DNA from 2 places in the Enterobacter cloacae complex sp. 394I7 genome. Region 1 is predicted to be linked to the other one. Evidence: predicted binding sites of a transcription regulator. Region 1 holds the regulator's gene; the other holds the start of a gene.
The links. Region 1 encodes Fur, which represses iron uptake genes when iron is present. Its sites were predicted from a motif close to ATAATAATGAGAACNACTATCAA; they were not measured.
Positions count from the first base shown of each region.

Region 2: the regulator Fur is predicted to act here: its motif matches at 1,827-1,849, upstream of zupT (zinc transporter ZupT).

Region 1 is NZ_JBXWCR010000001.1:198,578-204,157, forward strand. Features, by position in the region: gene chiP (chitoporin ChiP) at 1-1,370, shown strand, start outside; gene AC2FAP_RS00950 (ChiQ/YbfN family lipoprotein) at 1,418-1,747, shown strand; gene fur (ferric iron uptake transcriptional regulator) at 1,856-2,302, opposite strand; gene fldA (flavodoxin FldA) at 2,591-3,121, opposite strand; gene ybfE (LexA regulated protein) at 3,277-3,564, opposite strand; gene ybfF (esterase) at 3,693-4,466, opposite strand; gene seqA (replication initiation negative regulator SeqA) at 4,650-5,198, shown strand; gene pgm (phosphoglucomutase (alpha-D-glucose-1,6-bisphosphate-dependent)) at 5,223-5,580, shown strand, end outside.
Region 2 is NZ_JBXWCR010000002.1:92,768-98,347, forward strand. Features, by position in the region: FMN riboswitch at 64-214, shown strand; gene ribB (3,4-dihydroxy-2-butanone-4-phosphate synthase) at 320-973, shown strand; gene zupT (zinc transporter ZupT) at 1,041-1,814, opposite strand; gene ygiD (4,5-DOPA-extradiol-dioxygenase) at 2,011-2,799, shown strand; gene AC2FAP_RS11525 (glutathionylspermidine synthase family protein) at 2,869-4,029, opposite strand; gene AC2FAP_RS11530 (DUF1190 family protein) at 4,032-4,697, opposite strand; gene tolC (outer membrane channel protein TolC) at 4,888-5,580, opposite strand, start outside.

The sequences.
Region 1 (5,580 bases):
CGCTGGCGCTGGCTATCGCCGGTGTGACAGCAATGTCAGGCCTGGTGATTGCGCCAGAGGCTAAGGCAGCAGGTTTCATCGAAGATTCTACCCTCACGGGCGGTATTTATTACTGGCAGCGTGAACGTGACCGTAAAGACGTTACCGAAGACAAATACAAAACCAACCTTTCTCACTCTACCTGGAATGCCAACCTCGACTTCCAGTCAGGCTATGCCGCCGATATGTTCGGCCTGGATATTGCCGCATTCACGGCAATCGAAATGGCGGAAAATGGCGACAGCGGACACCCGAACGAAATTGCCTTCTCGTCCAGCAATAAGGCCTATAAAGAAGACTGGTCCGGCGATAAAAGCGGTATCAGCCTGTATAAAGCCGCTGCAAAATTCAAGTATGGTCCAGTCTGGGCGCGCGGCGGATATATTCAGCCAACTGGCCAAACCCTGTTAGCGCCACACTGGAGTTTTATGCCTGGTACTTACCAGGGCGCTGAAGCCGGCGCTAACTTTGACTACGGTGATGCGGGTGCGTTGAGTTTCTCCTATATGTGGACCAACGAATACAAAGCCCCGTGGCATATCGAAATGGATAAGTTTTACCAGAACGATAAAAAGACCAAAGTGGATTACCTCCACTCGCTGGGTGCGAAGTACGATTTTAAAAACGACCTCGTGTTAGAAGCCGCCTTTGGTCAGGCTGAAGGTTATATCGATCAGTATTTTGCCAAAGCCAGCTACAAGTTTGATATCGCAGGGAGTCCGTTGAGTACCAGTTACCAGTTCTACGGCACGCGAGACAAAGTCAGCGATGGTGGCGTCAACGATATTTATGACGGCACGGCCTGGCTGCAGGCGCTGACCTTTGGCTACAAAGTGGGGCAGGTGGATTTGCGTCTGGAAGGGACATGGGTGAAGGCGGAAGGGCAGCAGGGCTACTTCCTGCAGCGTATGACCCCGACTTACGCATCTTCCAACGGTCGTCTGGATATCTGGTGGGATAACCGCTCTGACTTCAACGCCGACGGCGAAAAAGCGGTCTTCTTCGGCGCAATGTATGACCTGAAAAACTGGAACCTGCCGGGCTGGGCGGTGGGCGCCTCCTACGCGTATGCCTGGGACGCCAAACCGGGCGACATGGCCACACCGGATGCGTACTACGAACCGAACTACCGTCTGAAAGAGTCCTCTTACAGCCTGGATGCCATCTATACCGTGCAGGATGGACGTGCGAAAGGCACGATGTTCAAGCTGCACTTCACGCAGTATGACAACCACTCTGATATTCCAAGCTACGCGGGCGGTTACGGCAACATCTTCCAGGATGAACGTGACGTGAAATTCATGGTTATCGCACCATTCACTATCTTCTGATGAACGCTCCGGCGGGTTCCGTCCCGCCGGAATGGAGACTGCACATGATGAAAAAAATGGTAATCGTCGCGTTGCTGGCCTCGGGGCTGGTGGCTTGCGCCCAGGACCCGGCACCGAAAGAAGATTCTCGCCTGAAGGAGGCTTACAGCGCCTGCATTAACACCGCTGAAGGCTCACCGGAGAAAATTGAAGCCTGCCAGAGCGTGCTGAATGTGCTGAAGAAAGAGAAGGCGCATGAGCAGTTTGCGACGCAGGAAAATGTTCGCGTGATGGACTATCAGGCCTGCATTCAGGCGCGTAAAACCGGTAACGATCAGGAAGTGGCGAAGCGTTGCGACCAGATCTGGAAGGAAATACGCAGTAACAACGGAAATTAATTAAGCGTGTTAAGGCCCGGTGGCGCTGTGCTTACCGGGCTTTTTTTCGCCGGGTGACAGGCAAAAAAAAGCCAACCTTGCGGCTGGCTCAGAGTATGAAAGTTCGACTTATTTGGCGTCGTGTGCGTGATCGTCTTCGCGGCAATCACCTTCAGCACAGTGACCATACAGATACAGGCTATGGTTGGTCAGGCGGATACCATGACGAGCAGCGATTTCACGCTGACGTGCTTCGATGGAATCATCACTAAATTCAATGACCTTGCCACAATCCAGGCAGATCAGGTGATCGTGGTGCTGCTGCTGGGTCAGTTCGAATACAGATTTACCGCCTTCGAAATTATGACGGGTAACAATGCCCGCGTCATCAAACTGGTTCAGCACGCGATAGACGGTTGCCAGCCCAATCTCTTCACCCATGTCGATAAGACGCTTGTAAAGGTCTTCCGCACTGACATGGTGATTGTCTGGACCCTGAAGCACTTCAAGGATTTTTAACCGAGGAAGCGTAACTTTCAGGCCAGCCTTCTTTAATGCGGTATTGTTGTCAGTCATGCGGAATCTGTCCTGTTGCTAAACGATTCACTTCTGGAGGAAGTGACAGAAAATGCACCTGGAATAATGCGTCTCATTATAGAACTGCCATGGCTAAATGAAAACTGCAAGTCTCAGGCAAAGTATGCTTATAAAAACGTGGTATCACCGACAAACTTACTCAATGGCACCCCATTTTACCTGGGAGACATTGTACAGGTCTGGGCGAAAAAGTTAAAAGATTGTAGCGATTAATTTAATCGTTTGACCCGGTTCCTGGGCGCAACCGGGGTTGCGCCACACTAACAATCAGGCGTTAAGAATATCGTCCAGGTGCAGTTCTTCGCGGATCTGCTTCACCCACTTCTCAACGCGCTCTGCGGTCAGTTCTGGCTGACGGTCTTCGTCGATCGCCAGACCCACGAAGTGGTCGTCATCGGCCAGGCCTTTAGACGCTTCGAAGTGGTAACCGGCAGTCGGCCAGTGGCCTACGATAACTGCACCATTCGGTTCAATGATATCGCGGATAGTGCCCAGCGCGTCACAGAAGTACTCAGCGTAGTCTTCCTGATCGCCGCAGCCAAAAAGGGCGACCAGCTTGCCGTTGAAGTCCACTTCTTCCAGCGTCGGGAAGAAATCATCCCAGTCACACTGGGCTTCACCGTAGTACCAGGTTGGGATACCCAGCAACAGGATGTCATAGCCTTCGAGATCTTCTTTGCTGCTCTTGGCGATGTCATGCACATCGGCAACGTCTTTACCGAGCTGTTTTTGAATGTTTTTTGCGATATTTTCGGTATTGCCGGTATCACTGCCGAAGAAAATGCCGATGATTGCCATGAGTAAAATAACCTCTTGAAACTTAATGGTATGGTGGCGCAATTTGTCCACGGATAAGGGCAATAATAGCAGAACTGGCAACCCCGCGGAAACAGCTATCGCGCAGGACTGCACTCTGTGCTACATGAAAAGGGTAAGAAAGGGGATTTTCAGACTTATGCCTGGCGGCGCAAGGTCTCAAGCTGGGCGATCAACATCTCTTCAATGAGCTCGCTACGGCTGATATTACGCGCTTCAGCCAGTTCGTTAAGCGCATCGACGGCGTCGGCATTGAGCTTCAGTTCGACACGCTTAAGCCCACGATTTTTATCGCGTTTAAGCTGGTTGCGTTTATTAATACGCAGCTGTTCATCGCGCGAAAGCGGATTCGTTTTCGGTCGTCCCGGTCGACGCTCATTCGCGAACAGATCTAGTGTCGTACGGTCCGTTTGTTCTTTGGCCATGATTCTGAGACTTCGGGGGAAACAAGCCGCCCTGCTATTGCCCGGGCGATGAGCGCGCCATCATACATCACCAAAAACGGCACGCCAACGACTGGAAGCCCGCAACCTTCCAGTCGCTCTCTTTTTAATCAATTCGCAGTATCAGAGAGATAGCGGCGGATGGCGCGTAACACGGCGTCAGGTTTTTCCGCGTGAACCCAGTGTCCGGCACCGGCGATGACATGGGCGCGGGCCTGCGGGAATTGCGCCAGCAAGGTGTCGCGATAGGCGTCGGTGACATAAGGGGAGTTACCGCCGCGAATAAAGAGGGTAGGGTGTTGCCAGGCGGGCACCGTATCCCAGCCGACGATGTTGTTGTACTGCGCCCAGAGTACCGGCACGTTGAAACGCCACTGGCCGTCGACAAACGACTTCAGCAGAAACTGAATAACGCCTTCTTCATTAAGATGTTCGCGCATGACGGCTGTGGCCTGTTGGCGGGTTGAAACCCCAGCCTCTGTCACCGCATTGATGGCAGCAAAAATGTCGTCATGACGGCGCACGTCGTAATCCACCGGGGCAACGTCGATCACGACCAGACCGTTGATTCTGTCCGGTGCCAGCGCCGTCAGGGCCATTACCGCCTTGCCGCCCATAGAATGCCCGATGAGCGTCACCTTCTGAAGATGGTTGGCATCAAGCGTATCGAGCAGATCCTGGGCCATTGCCGCGTAGGTCATCTCCTCTGAACGCCCGGAAAGACCGTGATTTCGCATATCGACCTGCAAAATATCGTGATCGGTAACCAGATCGCGCGCCAGCACCCCCAGGTTATCCAGGCTGCCAAAAAGCCCGTGAACCAGTACGATGGGAGAATTATTGTTCGGCGATTGTGCAGTTTGCGCTCGGGTATTCAATTTCATGGCAAAGTTCTTTTTTTACGTATGTCAGGTTAGGGTATCATGTTGACCATTCTGCCGCCCGGCTGCAAGGTTCCAGTTTAATCTGACTTTTGCCGCCAACCTGGTTTGACGCTATCCGCTGTTGGAATTTAACTTTATAATCCCAACGACTTGTATTCAGATAAGATATCGCACTGGATTAAGATGAAAACAATCGAAGTTGATGACGAACTCTATCAGTATATTGCCAGCCAGACGCGGCATATCGGGGAGAGTGCGTCCGACATTTTACGGCGCATGCTTAAAATTTCCGCCGCCTCACAGCCTGCTACCCCAGTCACTAAAGATGTCGTGTCTCAACAAAACGTTGTTGCACAAGCAAAACCTGCCGTCGCGCAAGTGAAAGACAAAGTACGTGCGATGCGCGAGTTGCTGCTCTCTGATGAGTACGCCGAGCAGAAAAAAGCGGTTAACCGCTTCATGCTGGTGCTGTCTACACTCTATTCACTGGATAACAAAGCGTTTGCTGAAGCGACCGAGTCGCTGCACGGTCGTACCCGCGTCTATTTCGCGGGCGACGAGCAAACGCTGCTGCAAAATGGCAACCAAACCAAACCTAAACATGTCCCGGGCACACCGTACTGGGTCATCACCAATACCAATACGGGCCGCAAGTGCAGCATGGTTGAACACATCATGCAGTCCATGCAGTTCCCGGCGGAATTGATTGAAAAGGTTTGCGGTACAATTTAACCCTTGCATCAGAAGGACCCGGTAATGGCAAATCACAGCCGTGCAGGCCAACCTGCACAACAAAGCGATTTGATTAACGTCGCTCAGCTGACCGCGCAGTATTACGTGCTGAAACCGGTCGTGGGCAACGCAGAACACGCAGTGAAGTTTGGTACATCTGGCCACCGCGGTAGCGCGGCGCGCCATAGCTTTAACGAACCGCACATTCTGGCTATTGCTCAGGCCATCGCGGAAGAGCGCGCTAAAAACGGCGTTACCGGTCCGTGCTATGTGGGAAAAGATACCCATGCTCTGTCTGAACCGGCGTTCATTTCCGTGCTGGAAGTGCTGACGGCGAATGGCGTTGACGTCATTGTTCAGGAAAATAACGGCTTCACGCCGA
Region 2 (5,580 bases), on a different contig from region 1:
AGGATAAAGGAGATTTTATGTCTGCGCATTGCCCAGGGTAATCAATCGCGTTATAGTTATCTCGCTTATTCTCAGGGCGGGGCGAAATTCCCCACCGGCGGTAAATCAGCGTAACGCTGAAAGCCCGCGAGCGCTTTGGGTCACCACTCAAAGGACAGCAGATCCGGTGTAATTCCGGGGCCGACGGTTAGAGTCCGGATGGGAGAGAGTAACGATCAAGTCGGGCCTGGCCCGCTCACGTTATCTTTTTGCCGCTTATACGGCGCTCCTAAGACTGCCCTGATTCTGGTAACCATAATGTTAATGAGGTTTTTTTACCATGAATCAGACGCTACTTTCCTCTTTTGGCACTTCTATTGAACGTGTTGAACATGCACTGGATGCACTGCGCGAAGGCCGCGGCGTGATGGTGCTTGACGATGAAAACCGTGAAAATGAAGGCGACATGATTTTCGCCGCCGAAAACATGACCGTTGAGCAGATGGCGCTGACCATCCGTCACGGTAGCGGCATCGTGTGCCTGTGTATCAACGAAGACCGTCGTAAGCAGCTCGACCTGCCCATGATGGTTGAAAATAACACCAGCGCCTTTGGAACCGGTTTTACCGTGACCATCGAAGCGGCACATGGCGTGACCACCGGCGTGTCGGCGGCTGACCGTCTGACCACCGTACGTGCCGCGATTGCCGATGATGCGAAGCCATCAGACCTGCATCGTCCAGGCCACGTCTTCCCGTTGCGTGCGCAGGCCGGCGGTGTATTGACCCGTGGCGGTCACACCGAAGCGACCATTGACCTCGTGACCCTGGCAGGCTTTAAACCTGCGGGCGTACTGTGTGAACTCACCAACGACGATGGCACCATGGCGCGTGCGCCGGAGTGCATCACCTTTGCCCGTCTGCATAATATGCCCGTGGTGACGATTGAAGATCTGGTGGAGTATCGCCAGGCGCACGCGCGCAAAGCCAGCTGAAAGGGCTGATGTGAAAAAGCCGGGGAAACCCGGCTTTTTTGTTGTGAGACGTTAATGCGCTATTGTCTTAGCCGATCCCTGCTGTTTGCAGCAGCACCAGGCTCAAGCCCATCACCGACATACCGCACAGCACGCCATAGCTTGGGTTATTATTCGGATCGATCTCTTTCGCCAGCGGCATCAGCTCATCCACGGAGAGCGCCACCATTATCCCGGCCACGGCGGCCATGATAGCGGCCATCACCACAGGCGAGACCAGACTGCCCAGAATCAACCACGCCAGCACGCCGCCGAGAATTTCGGCCATCCCCGAGATCCCCGCCCAGAAGACCGCAGTCCGTTTCGAGCCCGTGGCGGCATAAACCGGCCCGGCCACTGCCAGTCCTTCAGGAATATTGTGCAAGGCTACCGCCAGGGCGATACCAAAGCCCATCTCCAGATTGCTGCTGGCGGTGACATAGGTTGCCACGCCTTCCGGGAAGTTGTGCAGGCTTATGCCGAGCGTTAACAGAATGGCCGTGCGCTTAATATTGCGCGGCATCGGGGTCACACTTTTTTGCATTAAATCCTGCGGATGCGCGTGCGGCAGCATGCGGTCGAGGGCAAAGTAGCCAAGCAGGCCGAATACAAACATGCCATACCCCAGCACCGGAGACATGCCTTCGGTGCCCAGTGCGGCAGGGAGCATCTCCATCAAAGAGATGAGCAGCATGATCCCGGCAGCAAAGCCCAATGAGAAGGCCAGCACGCGGTTAGACGGCTTTTGACCAAGCACACCGAGAATGGCACCGATGAACGTTGCGGCGCCCGCCAGTATAGTCAGGATCAAGGGGACTGACATGCATTGCTCCTTATGATAATGATTATCATTAATATTAATGGTTCATTTCGGTCAAAGCGAGAGGCGAAACCCTGCTTTACACATTCCTTACATTCAAATTTCCTGATGATGATCTTCACGCTTATCAGCGTTCATCCGGGCGAGATTGCGCGTAATGTAGAACCATTAAATTGACACCTTCTGTAAGGATATCACCATGACTTCTTCCCGTATGCCAGCACTGTTTTTAGGCCACGGTAGCCCAATGAACGTTCTGGAAGACAACGTCTATACCCGAGTATGGCGTCATCTGGGCGAGACGCTACCGCGTCCGAAAGCGATTGTGGTGGTGTCTGCGCACTGGTTTACCCGGGGCACGGGCGTGACCGCAATGGAAACGCCAAAAACCATTCATGATTTCGGCGGCTTCCCGCAGGCGTTGTACGACACGCACTATCCGGCACCCGGCTCGCCAGCGCTGGCCCGACAGCTGGTGGAATTACTCGCGCCTGTGCCTGTGGCGCTGGATAACGAAGCCTGGGGCTTTGACCATGGCTCGTGGGGCGTACTGATAAAGATGTATCCCGAGGCGGACATCCCAATGGTGCAGTTGAGTATCGACAGCACTAAACCTGCGGCCTGGCACCTGGAGATGGGGCGAAAACTGGCGACCTTACGCGACGAGGGCATCATGCTGATCGCAAGCGGCAACGTGGTACATAACCTGCGTACAGCGCGCTGGCACGGTGAGAACACGCCATATCCGTGGGCGACGTCTTTTAACGATTACGTGAAAGCGAATCTGACCTGGCAAGGGCCGGTTGAGGAGCATCCGCTGGTGAACTATCTGGATCACGAAGGCGGTTCACTCTCTAACCCGACGCCGGAACACTTCCTGCCGTTGCTGTATGTATTGGGCGCGTGGGATGGTCAGGAGCCGATCAGCATACCGGTCGATGGTATTGAGATGGGAAGCTTAAGTATGTTGTCGGTGCAGATTGGATAACGTATGTGTGCCTTTCCCAAAGAGAAAGGGCCGGGGTGAGGGCTTCCGCTCGCACCCCGGCACACCCGATCACTCGACGAAAATGTGCGGATAGAACCGTGACAGATCCTGCGTGATCAGCGCGCGATCTTCGCGGATGCCAATCCCGGCTGGCTGATCGTTGATGAGCCAGCTGCCAATCAGGGTATAGCTGTCACCAAACTTCGGCAGTTGATAAAACGCCTGGACGATCATTCCTTCCTCGCCGTAAGGCCCTTCAACGGCTTCCAGCGTTTTGCCATTTTCAATAATCGACACGTTCGCCCCTTCGCGGGAGAAGATCGGTTTAACGACGTATTTCTCCATCGGCGGGTGATCGTCTTCCGCAAAGTAAGCCGGCAGCAGGTTCGGATGGTTCGGGAACATCTCCCACAGCATCGGCAGCAGGGCTTTGTTGGAGATAATGCTCTTCCACGCCGGCTCCAGCCAGCGCACGCCGGCGTCTTCCAGCTTGGTGGAGAACATTTCACGCAGCATGTATTCCCACGGGTAGAGCTTGAACAGGTTGCTTATCACCTGATCCTGCAGGTCAGTAAACTGACCCTTCTCACCCAGGCCGATATCTTCGATATAGAGAAACTCGGTCGCCACTTCAGCTTCGGCCGCGCAGTCCTGCAGATATTGCACCGTGCCACGGTCTTCTTCCGTGTCGCGGCAGCAGGCAAGGTGCAGCAGATTAAAACCATGCTGTTCGCGCAGTTCGGCGAAACGCTCAATCAGCTTTTCCTGCAGGCTGTTGAACTGGTCGCTGCCTTGCGGCAGGTTGCCGGCATTGGCCTGGTCTTCCAGCCAGATCCACTGGAAGAACGCCGCTTCGTACAGCGAGGTTGGCGTATCAGCATTGTTTTCCAGAAGTTTAGGATCGCCCACGCCGTCCCACGCCAGATCGAGACGTGAGTAAAGCGAAGGCTGGTGGGTTTTCCACGACTGGCGGACGAAACTCCAGGTGTGCTTCGGAATGCGGAACTTCGCCATCAGCGCGTCGCTGTCGATGACTTTATCCACCACCTTCAGGCACATCTGGTGCAGCTCGGCGGTCACCTCTTCCAGTTTCTCAACCTGGGCAAGCGTGAGCTTGTAGTAAGCGTCTTCACACCAGTATGGCTCGCCGTACATGGTGTGGAAGTTAAAACCGTATTCGGTCGCTTTTTCGCGCCAGTCCGGGCGCTCGGTGATACTGACTCGTTCCATGATCAGCCGCCCATTGAGCGAGTGGACGTGCCTGACGCGCTACGCTGCATGCTGGTCTGTTTCGCCACAGACTCACCGAACCCGCCACGGGTAATGGTGCTGGTGGTCGCAGGTTTCGGAGCCATCGCCGTTTTCGGTACGGTTACGGAGCGGCCAGGGGTGGCTGCGCCATAGCCTTTGCCGCTGGCATCGGTATATTGACCATAAGCCGGGCTGGCCGGGTTTTTCGAGCTAAACAGCGGCTGCTGCTGGTAACCCGCACCACCACTCATCAGGCGGCCCATCATGTAACCTGCCATCAGCGGCATCCAGAAACTGCCGCTGGACTGGGCCTGTGCCTGGTTTTCAGGGGCTGTGCCTGCCTGAGCCGGTGCCTGCTGACACTGACCTTCACCGAACTCTGCCACGCAGTCTTCACGTGAAGCATATTTCGGCGCAGTACGTTCCGCCTCTTTCAGGGCGTTGGTATATGCCGTTTTACACTCTGCGGCGTTGCCGGTTGCAGCAGAACAGTCGTCCGCGTTTTGATAAAGCGAAACTGTTTCATCGCTTTTCTCACAGCCTGCCAGCATAAAGACTGCCGTGACGGCCAGCGCAACAGGGGTGAGATGACGCGCGTTCCAGCTTTTGCGGAACGAAGCGTGATTGATAGATTTTGTCCGTTTCATCGTTGTCTTCCTGGACCCAGTGGTAATAACGCTCAGGATAGAGGATGAGTGGTTGAAAATGAAGCGATGATGGCCGGAATGAGGGGGATCTTTACGTTGGCTTACGTTCAGGTGTGATTTGCGTACGCCCTCTCCCGAAAGGAGAGGGGTATAGCGAAGGCATCAGGCCGCAATGGGCCCGATGACATGCTTAATTGCGGAACGGATTGTTACCGCTGCTGGCGGGGGCAGTCGTACGTGCGGCAGCTGGCTGCGCGGCAGGTGCAGCACCGTTACCGTTGAAGTTATCAACGGCGGCAACCTGCTCAGGGTTCTCTGGCGCAACATTTTCCGGAGAAGTAGAGACAGGTTTACCCAGGGTGCTGTTCAGCATCTGCAGATCCTGCTCGTTCAACGTACCCAGCGCCTGTTTGATGTTCAGCTGGTTAATCAGGTACTGATAACGTGCGCTGGAAAGCTGCTGTTTCGCGTTGTACAGCGTGGTCGTTGCGTCCAGGACGTCAACGATGGTACGCGTACCCACGGAGTAACCCGCTTCCATGGCATCAAGAGAGCTCTGTGCAGACACAACGGCCTGTTTATAGGCGTTGATGCTGCTGATAGAGGCATTCACGTTGTTGAAGGACGAACGAACGGTCTGTACCACGTTGCGGTGGGCACTTTCCAGCTGTTCGCTCGCGCCAACAAAGTTGTACTGCGCCTGTTTCACCTGAGAGGTCACCTGGCCGCCCTGGTACAGTGGCAGCGAGAAGTTCAGACCCACTTTGTTCTGACCCATGTTGCTGTCGTCGTACTGGGAGGTGTTCGTTTTAGATCCGCTGTAAGTGGTATCAGACACGCCGGTAGACGCGCTCAGGCTCAGGGTCGGCAGGTGGCCGTCCTG